2 regions of the Desulfovibrio sp. genome follow, and region 2 is predicted to be linked to the other one. Evidence: predicted binding sites of a transcription regulator. Region 2 holds the regulator's gene; the other holds the start of a gene.
The links. The regulator sigma-54, encoded in region 2, starts transcription at its own class of promoters, with help from an activator protein. The targets are predictions, from matches to a motif close to CTGGCACGGNNNNTGCTT.
Positions count from the first base shown of each region.

Region 1 (10,215 bases), on a different contig from region 2:
ATGCGTATGTGGTAAGAGTGGAAGACGGCAATACCATTTCAGTCAGCACCAAGAAAGACAGTGAAGAACCAGAGAAGGTGCTGGTTTTTTACGGCATTGAAGCTCCCAGTCTCAGGCAGCCTTACGGGCCTCAAGCGCTGGCCTATTTGCAGCGCATGATGCCCAAAGGGGCCAAAGTGGACGTTGAAGACGTGGGGCAGCTCGAAGCTGGCCCCATTACCGCGCTTGTGCAGGTGGGCGGCGATTCCGTCAACTACAAGCTGGTGATGGAAGGTCTGGCCTGGGTGGACAGGCAGAAGTGCAGGGCTATTTTTTGCCGCCGCTGGCTTATTCAGGAACATCAGGCGGTATTGGACAGGCGTGGCATTTGGGGGCTGAACATTGGCACCCCCCCCTGGCAATGGACCCGCTGACACGCCGCCGTAACCCATAAAAGGAGCGCGTATGGAAGTTACAGGTTCCGAAGAACTGCGTAAGTTTCTTGATTCCTGGCAGGATGACCCGCTTAACATCAAGAAATCTTTTACGGAATACATGGATTTTCTGGCCGCGCACAGCAATATTTCCTTTACTTTCAAGGCCCGGCCCGGCGTAAGTTATTCCCTGCGGGCGCGCCACAGCGTACAGACCGAACGTGTACTCTTTGTGCTGCTGGATGTGGTGGATGATGAACCGGCAAGCCGCTGGCTTTCCATTTGTTTTTATGACGAAATGGTTTCTGACCCCGGCGAAAAGGGCGACTTTGTGCCCGGTGGCCTCATGGGCGAAGACGCCCGTTGCTTTAACCTCGAGGACGACGATGCCGTCATGCGCGACTATATCAAGGCGCGTTTGGCCGAAGCCGCCCATAAAGCCGCAAAAGAGTAAGTGTGGTTTCTACAGATTTGAGCCGTAGTGTAGCTATCGATTTTGAAACTTCCGGCTACTCGGCCCACAGCGCTTGCGCCGTGGGCCTTGCTCGTATTGAGCAGGGCAGCGTGACCGATGTTTTTTACAGTCTCATCAGGCCGCCGTCTTCGCGGGCAATGTTTACCGAAATCCACGGTTTGACCTGGCCCATGCTGAAAGATGCACCCACTTTTGCCGAACTGTGGCCGCAGATGGATGCCTTTCTTGAGGGGGCGGGCAGCCTGCTTGCGCACAATGCCTCCTTTGACAGGCGCGTGCTTGCCGCAAGCTGCCACGCCGTGGGAGTGCAGGAACCCCGTGCGCCTTTTTTGTGCACGCTCAAAGGCTCCCGCCGCAGTTTGCCGCTTGCCTCCAAAAAGCTCAGCAGCGTGAGCGCCTACTTTGGAATAGCGCTGAACCACCACCATGCCGGTTCGGATGCGGAGGCCTGCGCCCGCATCTACTTGCAGTTGCGCGCTCTGGGCGTCACCGATGCCCAGATGAAACTGTAAGCCGCATTTCGTCCATTCCCGCCAGCTTGACCCCGCCCGGATTTTCGGGCGGGTTTTTTGTTTCTTGCGCTTGCGCGCGGGCCTGACGGAGCGCCATGGCGTCCGTCAAAATACCGCCATCTGTCCTATTTATGGTTTTTAACATCCATGAATTACATGATTTTTATGCTATGGAACGCTTGTTGCTAAAGGCTTGGCAAGCAGATTTCCGTGAACCACGGGGGTACGTAGTATGAAATCAATGTTCAATATGCAGATTGGCCTTGTGGGCAAGGTCATGGATATGCAGTTGCAGCGGCAGAACGTCATCTCTGGCAATATTGCCAACGTGGAGACGCCCAACTACAAGCCGCGCGAACTGTCTTTTGAAAAAGAACTGCAATCGGCCCTTGGGCTTGATGCAAGAGGGGAGATGACCCGTACGGAATCTTCCCATATGCCCACGGCTTTCAGGCCTGATTCTTTTGGGCCGGAATGGGATATGGCGGTCAAACCCCGTGTTGTTCACGGCGAAGACCGCGTCAATATTGATAAAGAAATGGCCAAGCACGCCAAAAACCAGTTGCAGTACACAGCGCTTACCCAGGTGATGACCAAGTCTTTTGAAGGACTGAACACCATCATCCAGGATGGCAAGCAGTCCTGATTTTTGCACGCCGCCGCGCCGCTTCCATACGCGGCATAAAAATCCCGGCAGCGGACAGTGTAGGAGGAAGCCATGGACTTCATGACGGCATTTGATATCAGCGCGTCCGGCCTTGCAGCCGACCGCACCCGCATCAACACCATTTCGATGAACCTTGCCAACGCCAAGACAACGCGCACGCCCCAGGGCGGGCCGTACCGTCGGCGCAGCGTGGTGCAGCAAACGGCTGATGTGGATGATCCTTTTTCCATCCACATGCGTTCGGCCCTCGACAGGGCGGTGCAGGGCGTGCGTGTTTCTGCCGTGACCATGGACAACCGGCCCTTCAAGCGGGTGTATGAACCAGGCAACCCTGACGCCAATGCGGAAGGCTACGTCATGTACCCCGATATCAACGTGGTTGAAGAAATGGCCAACCTCATGACTGCCCAGCGCAACTACGAGGCCAACGTCACCACGGTGGATGCCGTCAAGGGCATGTTTATCAAGGCGTTGGATATTGGCCGCTAGGGTCAGTTACTAAATAATTCTTTTGGCCGATCACTGCGTCATCCAGCATTTTTTACTCCAGTCATGGACAGAAAGCGTCCACTCCTGTCGTAAAAAACACTGTTTTCCTTGTCATCGGCGCAAAATCTTTTATTTAGAAGCAGCCCCTAAGGCATGACCACGGTTGCAGCATAAAAAAGATTTTTTTGGAGCGCGGAGGTTGTTATGAGCATTCAGGCAGTTGGTATGCGGGCGTACAGCGAGGCAGTGCAGAATTTCAGCAAGGTGCAGAGCAGCCTGCAGCAGGGCGGCTCCATCGGTGGCCAGACCCAGTTTGCCAAAACTCTTGACCAGAGCCTTTTGCGCGACAGCGTTGACCGGGGCGAAGATTTTGGCGCTCAGGCAGATTTTATCAAATATCCCACGCAGGCGCACACGCCGGTGACGCCGCAGAACAGCTTTTCCGGCACCATCAAAAGTTCGCTCAACAAGGTTAACGAACTGGACAACTTTAAAAATACGGCTATCGAAGATTTCGCCGCAGGCCGCACCCAGAATGTGCATGAACTCATGATCACCATGCAGAAATCCAGCATGGCCATGAAGCTGACCTCTGCCGTGCGCGGCAAGGTGCTTGAGGCCTACAAGGAAATTTCCCGCATGCAGTTCTAGGGCAACTGCATGAGCTGCTGTTCGCCAGCGGGGCGCGGAGCGTTTATCTACGTTGCGATACGCCCAGGCAGGTGCATTTTACAAATTCCAGATTTTCCTTTCCGCGCGTGATACTCCTGAACGCCGAATCCCCCACTGGCCGTGCCGCGGGGGATTCGGCGTTTTTTGCGCAGCGTCACAAATTTGAACGAACCAGTGATGTGTTCTAAAAAATATGTAATTACAGTATGTTAAAAAGTGGCATGGCAATTGCTTTGGCTGAGCATATGCCCGGCCAACGTGCCGGAATTATGCCACGTCTTCGCAGGAGCAACCATATGCCGGCTTTCCTTATGCAACTTGTCAATTCCATCAAGGCAGTCTGGGCCAGAATGAGCGTCGCGCAGCGCGTGATGGTTCTGGGTGGATTTGTCTTCATCAGCTCTGCGGCCATTGGCCTTTCTGTCTGGGCATCGCGGCCCGACTTCAAGGTGCTGTATTCCAACCTCAGCGCCGAAGACGCCAGCGTTGTCATCAAGTCGCTCCAGGCAGACAAGGTCATGTACCAGCTGACGGACAACGGGAAAACAATTCTTGTTCCCAAGGAAGCTGTGTACGATGAGCGCATCAAGATCGCGGGCGAAGGTGGTCTTGTGGGGCAGGGCATTGGTTTTGAAATTTTTGACAAGGTCAAGGTCGGGCAAACCGATTTTGTACAGAAAATAAACTACACCCGCGCCTTGCAGGGTGAACTTTCGCGTACCATCAGCGAGTTCCCCAATGTGGAAAGCGCGCGCGTGCATCTGGTTATACCGCACCGCAGCCTGTTTGTGGAAGAACGCCAGTCGCCCTCGGCCTCGGTTGTGCTCAAGCTCAAGCGGCCCAATCTCAAGCCCGACCAGAAAGAAATCAACGCCATCCTCAACATGATGCTCATGGCTGTTGAAGGGTTGGATAAAACGCACGTTTCCATTTCAGACAATGGCGGCAAGGTGCTGTATCAGCCGGAATCAGACAGCCTCGCCGGTGCCAGCACCACCCAGATGGAGCACCGCCAGCAGGTGCAACGTAACCTTGAACGCCGCATTGAAGAAATGTTGCAACCCATGTTTGGCCCTGGCCGTGTCATCGCCAAGGTCAACGTGGATATGGATTTCAGCCAGCGCACCATCCGCCGCGAGCTGTTTGACCCCGAAAAAACCGCGGTGCGTAGCGAGCAGCGCAGTGAAGAAACCAATCAGGGTCGCTCGAATCTTGAGGGCGGGTCGCCGGACGCCAATTTCCGTGGCGATGGCATAACCGGATCTGTTTCACAGCAGAACGGCAGCCGCGAAACCCGCACCACCAACTACGAAATCAACAAGGAAGAGCAGCAAATCGTATCCAATGTGGGCGATTTAAAGCGCATGACGGTTGCAGTCCTTATCGATGGGACGTATGAAAAGACCAGCGGAGCGTGGACATTTGTGCCGCGCAAGGCCGATGACCTTGAGCGTGTGCGCCAGCTTGTTACCAATGCCGTGGGTCTGGACAAGGCCCGTGGTGATGCTCTGGAAGTAAGCTCCGCTCCGTTTACGGATTCCGAGCCGCCCAAGGATCCCAATTTTGCCGAAATGCTGGCCGATTATGCCGAACGGCTGGGCAAGCCCCTGCTCAACGCGCTGCTGGCCTTTTTGTTCCTCATGCTTGTGGTGCGGCCCGTGGTTCTGGCCCTCATCCGGCCCAAGGTTGAAGCCGGTGAAATGATTGAAGGGCTTGAAGGTCTGCCCGCAGCCGAAGAACAGCTGGCCCTGTATGAGGCCCTTGAAGAGGCCTCCAAGGCAGATGACGAGATCGCCGCAGACGAAGAAGACGATGAACTGGTTTTCAAAGATATTGAAGCCTTGAAGTCGCACATTTTCACCCTTTCTGATAATCATATGGAGCAGGTGGTGATGCTGGTGCGCGGCTGGATGAAAAATGATGAAACAGCTACCGCCTAAAGTGAACGACCGTCAGTTGACGGAAAGCAGCTCGACGCTCTCGCAGCTCAAGGCCTTGCGCCTTGCGCAAAAGGAAAGCAACCAGCGCGTTGAGGAATTGAAAATGCGGCTCTTCCACATTACCGAGCAGCATATGGATCAGGCCGTGCGTCTTATCAAGCGCTGGCTTGCAGACAAGGAATAAGCAACCCCGAGCAGCCCTGTGCTGACCTCGGTGAAGGAGTAGGGAGATGGAGTTGACCGGCAAACAGCGTACTGCAGTGCTGCTGCTCGCCATGGGCGACAAATTCACGGCTGACGTGTTCAAACGCATGGACCGGCAGGAAATAGCCGACATCTCCAGAGCTATCGTGGAATTGGAGCCTGTGCCGCGCGAGATAGTCGAAGAGGTGCTGCGCGAATTCCACGAATCGCTGGTTGAAGGCGTGGATATGATCACGGGCGGCAGCGAAACGCTGAAACGCCTGCTGGTCAAAAACCTTGATCCTGAAACCGCCAAGTACGTTATGGACTCCCTGAGCCTTGAAACCGGCCCCGCGCCTTTCCGCGAGCTGGAATCGGTCAGCCCCAAGCTGCTTTCACAGATTCTGCGCAACGAGCATCCGCAAACCCTGGCCCTTATTATCGGTCACCTGCATCCGGATCAGGCCGCCAATTTATTGACAAACCTTCCCGCAGGCGTGCGCGCCGAGGTGCTCATGCGCCTTGCGCGGCTTGAAGCCGTGCCGGAAGAAATGCTCATGGAAGTGGACAAGGTGCTCACAAGCCAGCTTATCGCCATGGGCGGCAAGGAAGGCAAAAAAGTGGGCGGCGTGCAGTCTGTGGCTGAAATTCTCAATGCCGTGGACCGCGCCACCGAAGAAGAAGTGCTCTCCGAAATCGAAGAAGACTCCGCGCAGATGGCCGAAGATATCCGCAACCTCATGTTTGTCTTTGAGGACTGCAAGAATATTGACGACCGTGGTGTGCGCGAAATGCTGAAGGAAATTTCCAATGAAGATCTCACCCTGGCCCTGCGCGGGGCCAGCGACGACCTCAAGGAAAAATTCTTCAAGAATATGTCGGAACGCGCGGGCAACATGATTCGCGAAGAACTGGAATTCATGGGCCCGGCCAAGCTTTCGGACGTGGAATCGGCCCAGCAGAATGTCGTCAAGATCGTGCGGCGGCTTGAGGGCGAAAACAAGCTTGTCATCAGCCGTGGCGCTGGCGACGTGTTTGTGTAGCGGCCCGCCGCAGAATCTGTAACCATCGGAATCGGGCATGGCGTCAGACGAGTTGCGTAAAAAATGGGGCACCATCTTCATGGGCGAGCGCGAGGCTACACCTCAGCAGCTTGATGCCATGCAGGAACCCTTGCTCCGTGAACGCGTCCAGCACCTGCAGCAGGAGGACTATCTTGCCCGGGTGCGCGCCAGGGCCGAGGAACGCGCGCGCGAGATTCTTGGCGCAGCCTATGCCGAAAGACAAAAGGTGCTGGAGGAGGCCGGGGCCGAGGCTCAAGCCCGTGTGGAGCAGTTCACGCGCGAAGCCAAGGAGCTGAAGGCTCAGGCGCAGGCAGAACTGGCCGAGGCCGAGGCCGAGCACGGCAAGGCCCGCGATTTGCGCGAAGAAGCCGAGTTTATCCGCAGCAACGCGCATAACGAGGGCTTTCAGGCGGGCATGGAGCAGGCCGGGGCAGAGCTTAAGGAGTTCCGCGTTGATGTGGGGCAGATGCTCGGCAACATGCTGCGCGCTCTTGAGGCGCAGCGGCACAGCCTTGGCGAAGCCTGGCGCGATGAACTGGCAGAGCTGGCCCGCGTTGCCGTAGAGGCCGGAACCGGCTGGATTTTGCAGGCAGAGCATCAGCGCATTTTGCAAAGCCTGGTCTTTGGTTCCCTGCAATTGCTGGAAGACCGGGCCACCGTCAGCATCCGCGTGCACCCCGATGACGAGGACACCGTGAGCGACCTTTTCCGGGCCGCCCGCGAGCGCGTGCCCGAGCTGAGCCAGTGGATCGTGAACGGCGATCCTTCTGTTGAGGCTGGCGGCCTTGTGGCCGAGAGCGTCAGCGGTTCGGTGGAGAATCTGCGCGAACATTACCGCGAAATGGTCAACGGTATTCTGGAGCATCTGACCTTGCCGCCGCGTCCCGAGGAAGAAAAGGCGGGGGAAGAGGTGAGCGCCACCGTTGCGCGTGAATCTGCGCGGCTGACGCACGTCGTGCCCGAGGCTGCCCCTGTTGTGGAACCCGCGCCTGTAGAGGCGGTTGCTCCAGAAAGGGCGGAGGAACAGCCGGAACTGTTGTCAGAGCATTTTGCAGAGCCTCTGACAGAATCCTCGCCGGAATCCGGGCCGGAACTGGCGTCCGAATCTGCACCAGATATGCCCCATGATGCGCAGTCAGAGCAGGCCCCCTTTGCCGGCCAGGATGGTGCAGGCCTCGCACCTGACGAAATTTTGCCCGCATCCGGGCCTGCCGATATGCCTGCTGCCGCTGAATATTTTGATCAAGGGCAAGGGCCAGCGCCAACTGATGCCGTGGTTACTCCTGCCAACGACTCGCCTGAAATGATGCAGGATTCCACGCCGGAACCCGGAGTACAGGCAGACGGGCATGTTGCAGAATCATCCCCGGCCACGATGGCGCAGCCTGATGATATTGAAGGGCAGCCCGCTCAGGAGCAGGCTCCGCAACCTGCCCATGCTCAGGCAGCGGAACACAATGCCAATCCCAGCCTTGCCGAGCTTGAGGACGAACTCTTTCCCCTGCCGGAAGAGGAAAAGGAACACTCCTCGCAATCTTCTTCCAGCGTCTTTGTCAGCGGGGGCTTTCTGCCCGGCTCGGGCAACGGCCAGCCGGGATAGCCAGCCATGAAGCTTGACCCAGATTCCTGCATAAAGCTGCTTAAAACAAGCACCCCTGTGCGCCTCTATGGCAAGGTCAACAAGGTCGTTGGCCTTGTGGCCGAGGGCAGCGGTTTGCGCGCGCCCCTCGGGGCCGTGTGCCACATGCTGCCCGATGAAGGCGATGACGGCATTGCCGCCGAAGTTGTGGGCTTTCGCGAGGGCAATCTGCTGTTCATGCCCTATGGCGACATGCGGGGCATCCGTCCCGGCAGCCGTATCCGCAACACAAGCTTGCCCCCGGTGTTCCCGGTAGGGCCTGATTTGCTGGGCCGCGCCTTTGACGCCTTTGGTACCCCGCTGGATGCCGGTGCGCCTATAAGCGCGGAACTCTACGTTTCGCCCTTGCCCGCGGGGGAAAGCTCCAGAGAAGATTTTATCCGCCAGCAGGAAGAGCAGCGCCCCTTTGTGCCCCACTGGCTTGAGGAGGCCCGCAAGCACTGGAATCCAGAGCTGGTGCCCATCTATGCCGATCCGCCAAGTCCCCTGCAACGCCCGCGCATTACCGATATTCTGGATGTGGGCGTGCGCTCGGTCAACAGCCTGCTGACTCTTGGCAAGGGGCAGCGCGTGGGCATCATGGCCGGCTCGGGCGTGGGCAAATCCACGCTCATGGGCATGATGGCCCGCTACACCCGCGCTGATGTCAACGTCATTGCCCTCATTGGCGAACGCGGGCGCGAAGTTGTGGAATTTATGGAGCGCGACCTCGGCCCAGAGGGCATGGCCCGCTCCGTTCTGGTTATCGCCACGTCAGACCAGTCCCCCCTTGTACGCATGCGCGCGGCTTACGCAGCTACGGCTGTTTCGGAATATTTCCGCGACAAGGGCATGGATGTGCTGTTGATGATGGACTCCGTAACCCGTTTTGCCATGGCTGCCCGCGAAGTTGGGCTGGCCGTGGGCGAGCCGCCCACTACCAAGGGCTATACGCCTTCAGTTTTTGCCCAGTTGCCCAAGCTGCTGGAGCGGGCGGGGCGTTCCGCCAAGGGGACCATTACGGGGATTTATACCGTACTTGTGGACGGCGACGACTTTAACGAACCCATCGCCGACTCCGTGCGTTCCATTCTTGACGGGCATATTGTGCTTACCCGCGATCTGGCCGACCAGGGGCATTTTCCCGCCATCGACGTGCTGCGTTCCATCAGCCGTCTGCGTTCCGACATCTGCGACCGGCAGGATGTCCTCGCGGGCCGCGTTGTCACCCGCTGCATGAGCACCTTCCGTCGCGTGGAAGACATGATCAACATCGGCGCCTACGCTAAAGGCTCCAATGCGGAGATTGACGCGGCCATTACCAAAATGCCGGACATCAACGCCTTTTTGCGGCAGGATGTGGGCGAACCACAGTTTGTGGAGCAGTGCATGGCCCAAATGCGCGCCTTGGCCGATATGGACGATGGTCAGCAGGGCGACCCGCAAGGCAATCCGCAGGACGGCATGCCTGTGCCGCAACAGCCTGGCGGCGTTGCGCCGCTGTAGTTTTTATCCATAATTTTCTTTTCCACATTTGCTTTTTTGAGAATGGGAATTCTGTCACATGCGGCTTGAAGGCGGCTTGGTGCTGTGCTAGGTTCAATGTGTAACTGTTGGCGCTGCGCGGTTTTTCGCGTTGGCGCAGGTTTACAGCCTTATCTTGTGGAGCCGCCATGTCCCTGAGCCGTCTGTTGGGCTTTTTAACGCGAGGCGCCCGCCGGGGCGACGAAGCAGTTTCTTCTTCCGTCAGCGCGGCGGAGGAAGCCCAACGCTTTTTTGCCTTGCGGCACCACTCCTTCCGCCTGTTTCTCACGGCATGGAACGCCTTTCAGGAAACCATGACCGATCTGGAATACACCCTTTGCTGCGACCATCCCTTTGGCCTGTATCGTGTGCGGGCGCTCTGCACCTCTATGGCTACCCAGGTTTTTCAGTGTATCAAGCAGCTTGAGCGGCTTGATCCTGCACCTTGCCCGGCCCTCTACGCCCGCTTTGGCGAACTGCAAAAACTGGTGGCGGAAGAAGTGTACGAGCCGGAAGCCTGCCTGCTCGGGCCGCTGGTTGTACCCCTGTGTCAGGACGATGCCGGATGCCTGGCCGCTCTGCACAGCGAGGGCAGGGTGCTGGTGGATCCCGCAACAGCCCGGCTTGAAAAACTGCGTCCCATTTTTCCCGGTTCCGT
Region 1 covers NZ_JAHZCJ010000010.1:145,751-155,965, reverse strand. Annotated here, with positions in the region: gene QZ383_RS12825 (thermonuclease family protein) at 1-413, shown strand, start outside; gene QZ383_RS12820 (hypothetical protein) at 445-867, shown strand; gene QZ383_RS12815 (3'-5' exonuclease) at 870-1,400, shown strand; gene flgB (flagellar basal body rod protein FlgB) at 1,633-2,046, shown strand; gene flgC (flagellar basal body rod protein FlgC) at 2,119-2,556, shown strand; gene fliE (flagellar hook-basal body complex protein FliE) at 2,761-3,207, shown strand; gene fliF (flagellar basal-body MS-ring/collar protein FliF) at 3,525-5,168, shown strand; gene QZ383_RS12790 (flagellar M-ring protein FliF) at 5,146-5,352, shown strand; gene fliG (flagellar motor switch protein FliG) at 5,399-6,394, shown strand; gene QZ383_RS12780 (FliH/SctL family protein) at 6,432-8,015, shown strand; gene QZ383_RS12775 (FliI/YscN family ATPase) at 8,022-9,539, shown strand; gene QZ383_RS12770 (PEP/pyruvate-binding domain-containing protein) at 9,707-10,215, shown strand, end outside.
Region 1: the regulator sigma-54 is predicted to act here: its motif matches at 1,571-1,588, upstream of flgB (flagellar basal body rod protein FlgB).

Region 2 (10,215 bases):
CAAGTTCCCACAGAATCCGAAAGAAGTTGAGGACTGCATCAATAAAAGTTCAAAAATTGCTTTCATAAATAATATAAGTTAAGTGGGTTGCAGCAATAAACTTTTTTATGGAAGTGCCATGTTTCATAAACACCTCCTTTTTATTAAGACAAAATATCTTGTGAGTTGCCCTCGCAGCACAAAACTTCTGTCTTTAGGCGTAATATATTTTAAATATAAATTAGTTCAACCAACTTATATGATAAAAAATATCTAATATTACTATTTTAGCGAACAAAATTAGAATATTACATGCTATATTTTTAAAATATTATTATGTATTTTTAAAAAAACTTACGGGATTTTACAAATCATCAAGCATTATTGAAATTGAAATTTTTTATTCTACCACCACGACTTAGTACAAAGGCAAAAAGGGCACATGAAGATCATCTTCATGTGCCCTTAAATATGGTGCGCCCGACAGGAATCGAACCTGTGGCCTACAACTTAGGAGGTTGTCGCTCTATCCAACTGAGCTACGAGCGCAATCCGAATTTTGTAGTAATTCTTTAGGGTCATGTCAAGCTAGGCGTCTACGGTTCCACAGGCAGCAAGCATCTTGTACATGGCTGGCACTTTTGCCGCGCGTGGCATGGGTAAGAATCCAAGTTACGCTGGCGGGGGAAAAGGCCAGGTGCCGATAATTGCCGGACTCCCCGCAACTATGGCCTGCAACAGGCAGTCTACAACTTAGGAGGTTGTCGCTCTCCCGGTAGGCGCAAGGGGGGCCGCGTAACTCAAGACGAATGCGCGGCCAAGCCGAACCGCAGCAGTTTCTCCACCCGCCCACTACCCTGTTGCCGCCACTTCTCAGTTGCGCCGCTTCTAGTTGCCACCCCAAATGAGCAGGGCCAGCGCGCCCAGCGTACCCACAAGCACGGCATAGGCCTGCCGTGTGCGCAGCGACAGCACCGCTCCAAGCAGGGCCGCCACATACAGGGCCGACCACGTCACCGCCCGCAGGGCCGGTATGGCATGATGTGCCGAAAGCACCGCCAGCAGCATATAAATCAGCCCAAAGCACACAATATACAGCGCCGACTGCCACAAAACACGGCACAGCCCGGCCCGCAGAATAACGCGGCCCGGCGATACTCCCCCGCTGCCGCTCCCCCACGCCACCACAGCGTCCACCATCGGGTTGAGGCTGATGCGCTGGCGCTGTTCACACCAGCTCGCCGTGTAGGCCGCCATCATTGCAAGTATGAGCGGCAACAGCGCCATGCCGGGCTGATCCAGCCCAAACTGCCTGCACAGGGGAAACACCAACAGAAAGCTCAGGCTGCCATAAGGCGGCACCACGCTGCCAAGTTCCAGAGCGTCAAGCCAGAGCAGTTCGATGATTATGCCAAGGGGGAGAGCCAGCGACCAGTCGCCGGTAAAAAAGCCCGCGAACAGGGCAAGACAGATGGGGCGGTCTACAAGGCCAACGATGCAGGTTGAACGTGCAGCGCCAGCCAGGGCAAAAAAAAAGCGTAGGGAGCCCCAGCAGCGAATACATCAGAAAAGTTGATCATTGGGGCCTCGAACAGTCTCTGTGGGAACGCAGCGAAAATCAAGCTGCACAAGATGATCCTGTATAACGTGCAGGTCTTCCCTGTCCTGTGCGGAAAGGGCCACATGGGGCAGCACCTGTAGCTTGTCCGGCGCGTAATGCAGGTTGCCCATGTTGAGCACCTGCATGAGGATGCCCGCGTCACAGGCGCGCCGCGCATCCTGACAATTGGCAAACAGCACAAAACAGTCATCACCGCAGGAATTGAGCGTGGCCGCCAGTTCCTTCACGTTGATGAAGTGTGTCATCACGCGCTGCGGCACTGCCAGTTCAATTATCTGCTGCCGCATTATGTCGTCCGCAAGTTCGTCGTTGGCTACCACCAGATGTCGCGCCCCTGTGTAGGGTAACCAGGCTTCGATGACCTGGCCGTGAACCAGGCGATTGTCCACGCGAAACCACATACTAGCTATCGGCTTTGTCACGGGCTTTGTTGCGCAGCATGCTGCCCGCAACCACAATACCTTTTGCGCCTGCCTCGCCAGCGATGCGGGCCACTTCCTCAAGCTCCTTGTCGCGCGAGGTAAACACCTTGAGCAGCATGGGCAGGTTCACGCCGGTAACAACCTCAACTTTATGGGTTGCCAGCAGCGAAAGCGCAAGATTGGTGGGCGTGCCGCCAAACATATCCGTAAGAATAATGACGCCCGCGCCCTTGTCGAGCCGCTGGGTTGCGTCCGTAAGGCGGCGAACGGTTTCGGAAACCTCGTGCGCCACGTCAACACTGATGGAGCTGCAATCGCTCTGCTGCCCGAGTATGAATTCGGCGGTGCGCAGCATGGCCGAACCATAGTCGGCATGCGAAACCAGAATGATTCCAACCTGAGTCTTCTTGTTTTCGTCCGTCATGACAACCTCACGCAACAGAACGTGCCAGCTTTTTTAGCCAAGTTCAAGGTGCCGATGCTCCAGAAAAGCCGGATAATCAGCCTGCCGCAGCGCCTGTAAAATTTCTTCGGCCATTGCCACCGAGCGGTGGCGGCCGCCGGTACAGCCCACGGCCACGGTTATGCGGTAGCGGCCTTCGGCCTCCATGAGCGGCAGCATAAAAAACAGCAGATCAACCAGCTTGTCGCGATATTCGCGGGCATGGGGCGAATTGAACACATAGTCGGCAACGGGTTTGTCCTTGCCGCTCATGGGCCGCAGCTCTTCCACAAAATAGGGGTTTGCCAGAAAGCGCAGGTCAAAAACCAGATCAGCCTCGCGCGGCACGCCGTATTTGAAACCGAAAGAAATCACGTTGACCCTGATGGCCCGCAGCTTGCCCTTGTTGCCGCTCCAGCGCTTCTGGATGGCGCGCCGCAGGTCGTGGATAGAAAAACGCGAAGTGTCGATGACCAGATCAGCCATTTCGCGCAGGGGGCGCAGACTGCTGCGCTCTGCCAGAAGCGCCGCCTCAAGGCCCATGCCCTCGCGCTCCAGCGGATGCGGGCGGCGGGTCGAGGCATAGCGGCGAATGAGTTCCTGATTGTTGGCCTCAAGAAAAAGCAGCATGGGGCGGATGTTTTTGCCCGCGAGCATGCTCAGGCAGTCGTTGATGTCTTCCACAAAATTGCTCTGGCGCAGATCCATGCCGAGGGCGATGCCCTTGAAGTGGCTCATGGAGGGGCGCGACATCATGTCCACCATTTCCATGACAAGGCTCACCGGCAGCCCATCGACCACAAAGTGACCCATGTCTTCAAAAACCTTGAGCGCCGTGCTTTTGCCAGCGCCGGAAAGGCCCGTGACAATGCACACCTGCACATCCACGCCGGGAACGGGCGCGTCAGCATCAGGCTGTGCGGCAAGGGTGGAATCTGTGGCGGGTATCTGCGCGGAATCCTTCATGACATTCGCCTCTTCGGGGTCAGATCGCCGTTTGCAGCCGGGGTTATGCGCCACAGGCTTCTGACGGACGTTGCCAAATCCGCGCCGCGCTCAAGCCGGGTAAGGGCCATTGCGCGGCAAACGGCAGGGGGGGGTGCGCCTGAACGGGGGCGAGCTGTTGCCAGCCCGCCCCCCCATTATGAATGATTACAACACGGGGTCAATGAGGGCATAGCCGCTCACCTTGGTGCGGTATACCACATTGATGCGGTTGTTTTCTGCGTTAAAGAACACCAGAAACTCGCTGCCGATGGAATCAAGCTGCATGAGCGCTTCATCCAGATGCAGGGGCTTGGTGGCGAGGCGGTCGGTGCCGTCAGCGGGCTGCTGCACGTCGGCTTCGGCATCGAGGTTGTAGGTAAACACGTCCACATCCGTATTACGGGCATGCCGCCGCTGGGCCTTTACCCGGGCCACCTGGCGCTTGATCTGCGATTCAACCTTGTCTGTCACAAGGTCAATGGCTGCATACATGTCTGAGGTCTGTTCCGTGGCGTTGATGTGCAGGCCTTCGCCTGTAACGGTCACTTCGCAGCGATGGCGGAACTTATCGACTGTCAGCACAACGGCAACTTCAAGGCCAGAGGCCTTGCCAAAAAACCGTCCCAGCTTTTCCATGCGGCGACGGGCATACTTCTTCAGATGTTCGGAGGCTTCAAAATTCTTGAAAGCAAATGAGATGTTCATAAGTTCCTCCTAAGTATTGAGCCACTCGACGGGGAATCAGAAATGCTCCTTGCGCCTTGACGAAGATGGAATATCAAGCGCCGTGCGGTATTTTGCCACCGTGCGCCGCGCAATATTGACCTTGAGACGCTCCTTGAGCATTTCGCCGATACGCTCATCGCTGAGGGGGGATCGGGTATCTTCCTCAGAGATGAATTTCTTGATCAGAGCCTTGACGCTTTCTGAGCCTACCTGACTTCCGTCATCGAGTTCAAGGCCGCTGTTAAAGAAAAACTTCAATTCAAAGATGCCGTGGGGCGTTGCCACATACTTGTTGGTGGTAATGCGGCTCACCGTTGATTCGTGCATGCTGATATCGTCAGCAATATCCTTGAGAATGAGCGGCGCGAGCTTGGTCACGCCGTCTTCAAAAAATGGCTGCTGATGGCGCACAATGCTTTCCATAACCTTGTAAAGCGTGCGCTGGCGCTGATACAGGCTCTTGATAAGCCATGAGGCGGAACGGATCTTTTCGGAGCAGTAGTCCTTTTCCTTATCCGAACTGCCAATATTCATCTGGCTCATGGCCGAAAGCTGCAACTGGGGCAGGCCGTCATCATTGAGCAAAATCACAAATTCGTCGCCCATCTTGTACACAAATACATCGGGGCTTACGTAAGTTGGCTCGCCGCCGCCAAAACTTGCGCCGGGCAATGGGTCAAGGCTCTGAATGATATCCAGATACTCCTTGAGCTCTTCCATATCGAGCTTGAACTTGCGCAGCAGGGGCTTGTAGCGCTTGGCCTCGAGGTCTTCAAGGTGCGATTCTACCAGCTCCACGAGGATGGGGTCGCGGGCGTAGTTGAGGCTTTTGATCTGCACCATCAGGCATTCGCGCGCATCACGCGCGGCAACGCCGATGGGGTCAAAAAGCTGCACCCTTTCAAGCACGGGCAACACGGCCTCGGGCGCAACCTGGGCCATTTCTGCCACTTCTTCAATGCTGGCTTGCAGATACCCGGCGGAGGAGAGATTGCCGATGATGACCTCGCCAATCCCCTTCTGCTCTTCTGTCAGCGAAGAAAGGCGCAACTGCCAGAACAGATGCCCTTCTAGGGTGGGCTTGGCCGCATAGCGGGCTTCAAGGGGCGAAATTTCTTCGGCAAGTTCAAATTCGCGTGACTGCGAAAGGCGGGGTGTGCTGGCAAACTCGCCGAGGTAGTCTTCCCAGTCGGCGTCCTTGGCCAGTTCCCTGTCGTACACTTCCTCCTTGGGCGCTTCGCGGCTGTCGTCGTGCTGCTCCTGGGAGGCATCGTCCGTAAGTGAAGATTCTTCGAGAAAGGGGTTTTCAAGCAGCTCCTGCTGCACAGTTTCCAGAAGTTCCACGCGTGAGAGTTGCAACAGCTTGATTGCCTGCTGCAATTGCGGGGTCATTACCAGTTGCTGTGACAGCTTAAGTTGCTGCCGTAGTTCCAGTGCCATGTGTACTCTTTTGCCTTAACTAGCCATAGGACTATAGAATTATCTGTTTACAAGTACTGTGCCACATCTGCAAAAATTATGCAATAGCTAACAGTTGCAAGATCAGGTTCGCGGCATCCCTATCCTGAGGCACGGGCTGCCCGCGTCAAAAACCCAGATTTGGCGCAGTTTTTGCGCCGCTGAAAATAAACTGCGCACCAAAAAAGGGGAAGGCAATGCCCTCCCCTTTTTGCGCGATTTTGCGATACCCAAGCGTGGTGAAAACCAATAAGCCTCGCTGCGTTAACGCCGCGAATTACACCTTGGCGAACTTTTTCGCCGCTCCGATAAATTCGCGGAACAGCGGATGCGCGTTCATGGGCCGGGATTTGAATTCGGGGTGGAACTGGCAGCCAAGGAACCAGGGGTGGTTCTTCAGCTCAATGATTTCCACAAGCGAATCGTCAGGGGCGGTGCCGCTGAAAACCATGCCCTTTTCGCCCAGCATTTCCTTGAAGGCATTGTTGAATTCGTAGCGGTGACGGTGGCGTTCATCAACCATGCCCTTTTTGTAGGCCACAAAGGCCTTGGTATCGGGCTGCACCTTACAGGGGTAGGAGCCAAGGCGCATGGTGCCGCCCTTGTCGCTACCCGCGTCGCGTTTTTCAACGTTCTTGGTGCGGAAGTCGAACCACTCGGTCATAAGGTAGATAACCTTGTGGTCAGAAAGCGGGTTGAATTCTTCCGAGTTGGCGTCATCAAGGTTTGCCACGTGGCGGGCAAATTCGATAACCGCGCACTGCATGCCAAGGCAGATGCCGAAGAAGGGAATGTTGTTTTCACGCGCATAGCGGATGGCGGCAATCTTGCCTTCCACGCCGCGGTAGCCAAAGCCGCCGGGCACAAGAATGCCGTGACAGCCCTTGAAGGATTCCGCGCAATTACTTTCGTCCACATTTTCGGAATTGACGTAGCGCAGCTCCACCTCAACACGGTTGGCAACGCCACCGTGGATGAGGGCTTCGTGCAGGCTCTTGTAAGCTTCCTTGAGGTCAACGTACTTGCCCACAATGGCAATGGTGACCTTGCCCTTGGGGTTGGCGCAGTCGCTCACGAGCTTTTCCCAGGCTTCAAGGTGGGCATTGCGCGCGGGCAGGCGCAGCATGATGGCTACCTTCTGGTCAAAGCCTTCTTCATAGAACTTGAGCGGCACTTCATAAATATTGTTCACGTCCACCGAAGAGAACACGGCGTCCTGATCCACATTGCAGAACAGGGCAATTTTGCGGCGCAGTTCTTCGGGGATGCTCTGCTCGCAGCGGCACAGAATAATGTCGGGCTGAATGCCGATGGAGAGCAGTTCCTTGACGCTGTGCTGGGTGGGCTTGGTCTTGTGCTCGCCAGCGCTGCGCAGGTAAGGCACCAGGGTAAGGTGAATGTTCAGGCAGTTGTCGCGCCCAAGGTCGGAACGTAACTGACGGATGGCCTCAAGAAAGGGCAGGCCTTCGATGTCGCCCACGGTGCCGCCAATTTCGATAATGGCGACATCGGGCGCGTCCTCGCCATCGGAAAGGGAGAGCACCACGCTCTTGATTTCATCAGTAATGTGCGGGATCACCTGCACCGTGGCGCCCAGGTAATCGCCGTGACGTTCCTTGGCGATAACGTGGTTGTAAATGGCACCGGAAGTGGTGTTGTTCTTCCGCGACATGGGCACGTTAAGGTAACGTTCGTAGTGCCCGAGATCCAGATCCGTTTCCGCGCCGTCATCGGTAACAAAGACCTCGCCGTGCTGGAACGGGTTCATGGTGCCGGGGTCAACATTGATGTAAGGATCAAGCTTCTGGATGGTTACCGTAAGCCCGCGCGTTTGCAGCAGCGCGCCCAAAGACGCAGCCGCGAGGCCCTTGCCTAACGACGACAGAACGCCGCCCGTCACAAAAATGTATTTAGTTTTCATGCACTTCCACCTGTACTTGGGTATGTTGAATAGTTCAACCAAACAGTCTTAACCCAAATTGAATTTTTTGGCTAGCATTGACTAAGTAAAACAAGCTAAGTAATGTGTTATTCCCTTTTCAGCGTGCGTGCCCACCACAAGCGGCCCGCGCGCCGGTCATCTGTTATGCCCGGCGCGGGTCAGCCAAGGTTCCCAAGGCAAAAGCACGTCCGGCCCACACCGCAAGGCATGGCCGGGATTATCCGCGTTGCAAAGCCAAGGAGGCTTCCCCCGCATGGGTACGGTCAACACACTGGTCATCACCGGCTACGGTACAAATTCGCACATGGAAACAGCCCACACGGCCCGTCTGGCCGGTGCCGACAAGGCCGATGTGGTGCATTTTTCCGATCTGGTGGCGGCCAAGGTTCGCCTTGCCGACTATCACTTTTTGATTTTCCCCGGCGGGTTTCTGGATGGCGACGATCTCGGCGCGGCCCAGGCTGCGGCCATGCGCTGGCGTTACCTCAAGGACGACGCGGGCGCAGCCCTGTTGCAGAGCTTGCGCGAGTTTTTGGATGAGGGCAAGCTGATTTTGGGCATCTGCAACGGTTTTCAGTTGCTGGTCAAGCTGGGCGTGCTGCCTGCCCTTGGCGGCCAGCGCTTTGAGCGCCAGGTTTCACTGGGCAACAACGATTCCGCCCGCTTTGAAGACCGCTGGGTGCATCTGCTGCCCAATGCGGCAAGCCCCTGCGTGTTCACCAAAAACCTGCCCCTGCTCTCCATGCCCGTGCGCCACGGCGAAGGCAAGCTCGTTGCCCGCGATGCGGACTGCCTGCGCCGCCTGGAGGAAGAAAACCTCATCGCCCTGCAATACGCAGACCCCGCAACGGGCAAACCTACGCAGGAATATCCGCTCAACCCCAACGGCTCCACCCTTGCCATTGCGGGCCTGACCGATCCCACCGGCCGGGTGCTCGGCCTTATGCCCCACCCCGAGGCCTTCCACCACGTGACCAACCACCCCGGCTGGACGCGCGGCGAGCTGGATGCCCCCGGTACGCTCATTTTTGTGAATGCCGTGCGCTACCTGCGCGGCCAATAGAGAGAACAAAGGCACGTCTGAGGCTGGCGCGCATTATATAATGTACTGCACAGCCCGGCCCAACTTGCTGCCTTGATTATTCTCGCCATGATTGTTCTGGGGAGGCTTTACTAAGCCTCCCCTTTCTGTATACATTTTGGGCATGGCGCGGCCTTGCAGCAGACAGCTCCCGCGCAATGTTTATTGACAAAGCACACGGGCTTCGATAAATTCTTTGATTCCGAAGAGCTGAACCCCCTTTGGATTTTCCTGCGCGCACGCGTCAGACAAGGTGCGAAACGACATTGCCACAACACGTTGCACATTTTTTTACGCCGTATTCAACGAGGCGCTTTCTCTGCACCAGCAAGAAAGTGCCTTTTTTTATGGTGGGTGATATCAATGCAACCTATTGAAATTATTAAGGCGATAGAAGAAATTGCACCCTTGGCCGCTGCCGCTGGCTGGGATGTTTCGGGCCAGCAGGTGGCGGCGCACAGGCAGGATGTTGCCAGGCTTGCCGTCTGCCTCGACCCAACGCCCGCATCCGTGCGTTCCGCGTTGGAAAGGGGCGCGCAATTTGTGCTCAGCCATCATCCGCTGCTGCTCAAGGCCGTGCTGCCCAACAGGCTTGACGACTACCACGAAGTGCTGCGCCTGCTGTTTCAGGCCGATGTACCGCTGTACGCGGCCCATACCTCGCTGGATGTCAATGCTTACGGCCCGGCAGGCTGGCTGGCCCGTGCGCTTGAACTACGCAATCTTTCAGTGCTGGAGCCTGTGGCCCCGGCTGTGGGGGATGATCTGCCGCTGGGTTTCGGCCTTGCGGGTGATCTGCCAAGCCCCATGACCGTGGCGCAGATTGCAGGCATCATTGCCCGCAACGCCCCCCTTGCCACAGCCACAGTGAGCGGGCCGGAACCGCAAACAATTACCCGCGTGGCCTACTGCACGGGTTCGGGTTCATCGCTGCTCGGCGCGGCGCAAGCTGCCCATGCGCAGCTTTTCATAACCGGTGATGTCAAATACCACACGGCGCTTGCCGCGGAAATCTGCCTTCTGGATGTGGGCCACCACAGCCTTGAGGAAGAAATGATGCTGCGCATGAGCCGGTTGCTGCAACAGCGCCTGCCAGAGACGGAAGTGTTTTTTGTTCCTTCCGCCTCGCCCTTCCGCCCTGTTGCCCTGTCATGATTTTATCAGGAGGACTCTCATGAGCAATGCCGTATATTTTGACCAGATCAAGCAGCTTGTTGAGCTGCAGAAGGTCGATGACGCCATCCACGCCGTCAAGCAGGACCTGAGCAGCGCCCCGAGCGAGCTTGATTCCCTTGAGCAGCGCTTTGCCGCCATCGAAACCCAGCGCAACTACATTCTGGACAAGCTTTCGCACCTTCAGGATCAGCAAAAGCGCCTCTCGCTCGAGATTGATGACGACTCCGCGCGCATCAAAAAGAGCAAGAACAAGCTCATGGCAGTGGGCAATCAGCGTGAATACCACGCCATGATGCGCGAAATGGACAGCATGGAAAAGGTCAACCGTTCCCGTGAAGAAGAAAAAATGACCCTTCTTGAGGAACTGCAGTACCAGAACGA
Region 2 covers NZ_JAHZCJ010000001.1:527,732-537,946, reverse strand. Annotated here, with positions in the region: tRNA gene QZ383_RS02295 (tRNA-Arg) at 452-528, opposite strand; gene QZ383_RS02290 (hypothetical protein) at 868-1,344, opposite strand; gene QZ383_RS02285 (PTS sugar transporter subunit IIB) at 1,543-2,001, opposite strand; gene QZ383_RS02280 (PTS sugar transporter subunit IIA) at 2,003-2,446, opposite strand; gene rapZ (RNase adapter RapZ) at 2,480-3,430, opposite strand; gene raiA (ribosome-associated translation inhibitor RaiA) at 3,617-4,156, opposite strand; gene rpoN (RNA polymerase factor sigma-54) at 4,193-5,617, opposite strand; gene QZ383_RS02260 (CTP synthase) at 5,913-7,556, opposite strand; gene QZ383_RS02255 (phosphoribosylformylglycinamidine synthase subunit PurQ) at 7,831-8,640, shown strand; gene QZ383_RS02250 (Nif3-like dinuclear metal center hexameric protein) at 9,022-9,813, shown strand; gene QZ383_RS02245 (C4-type zinc ribbon domain-containing protein) at 9,833-10,215, shown strand, end outside.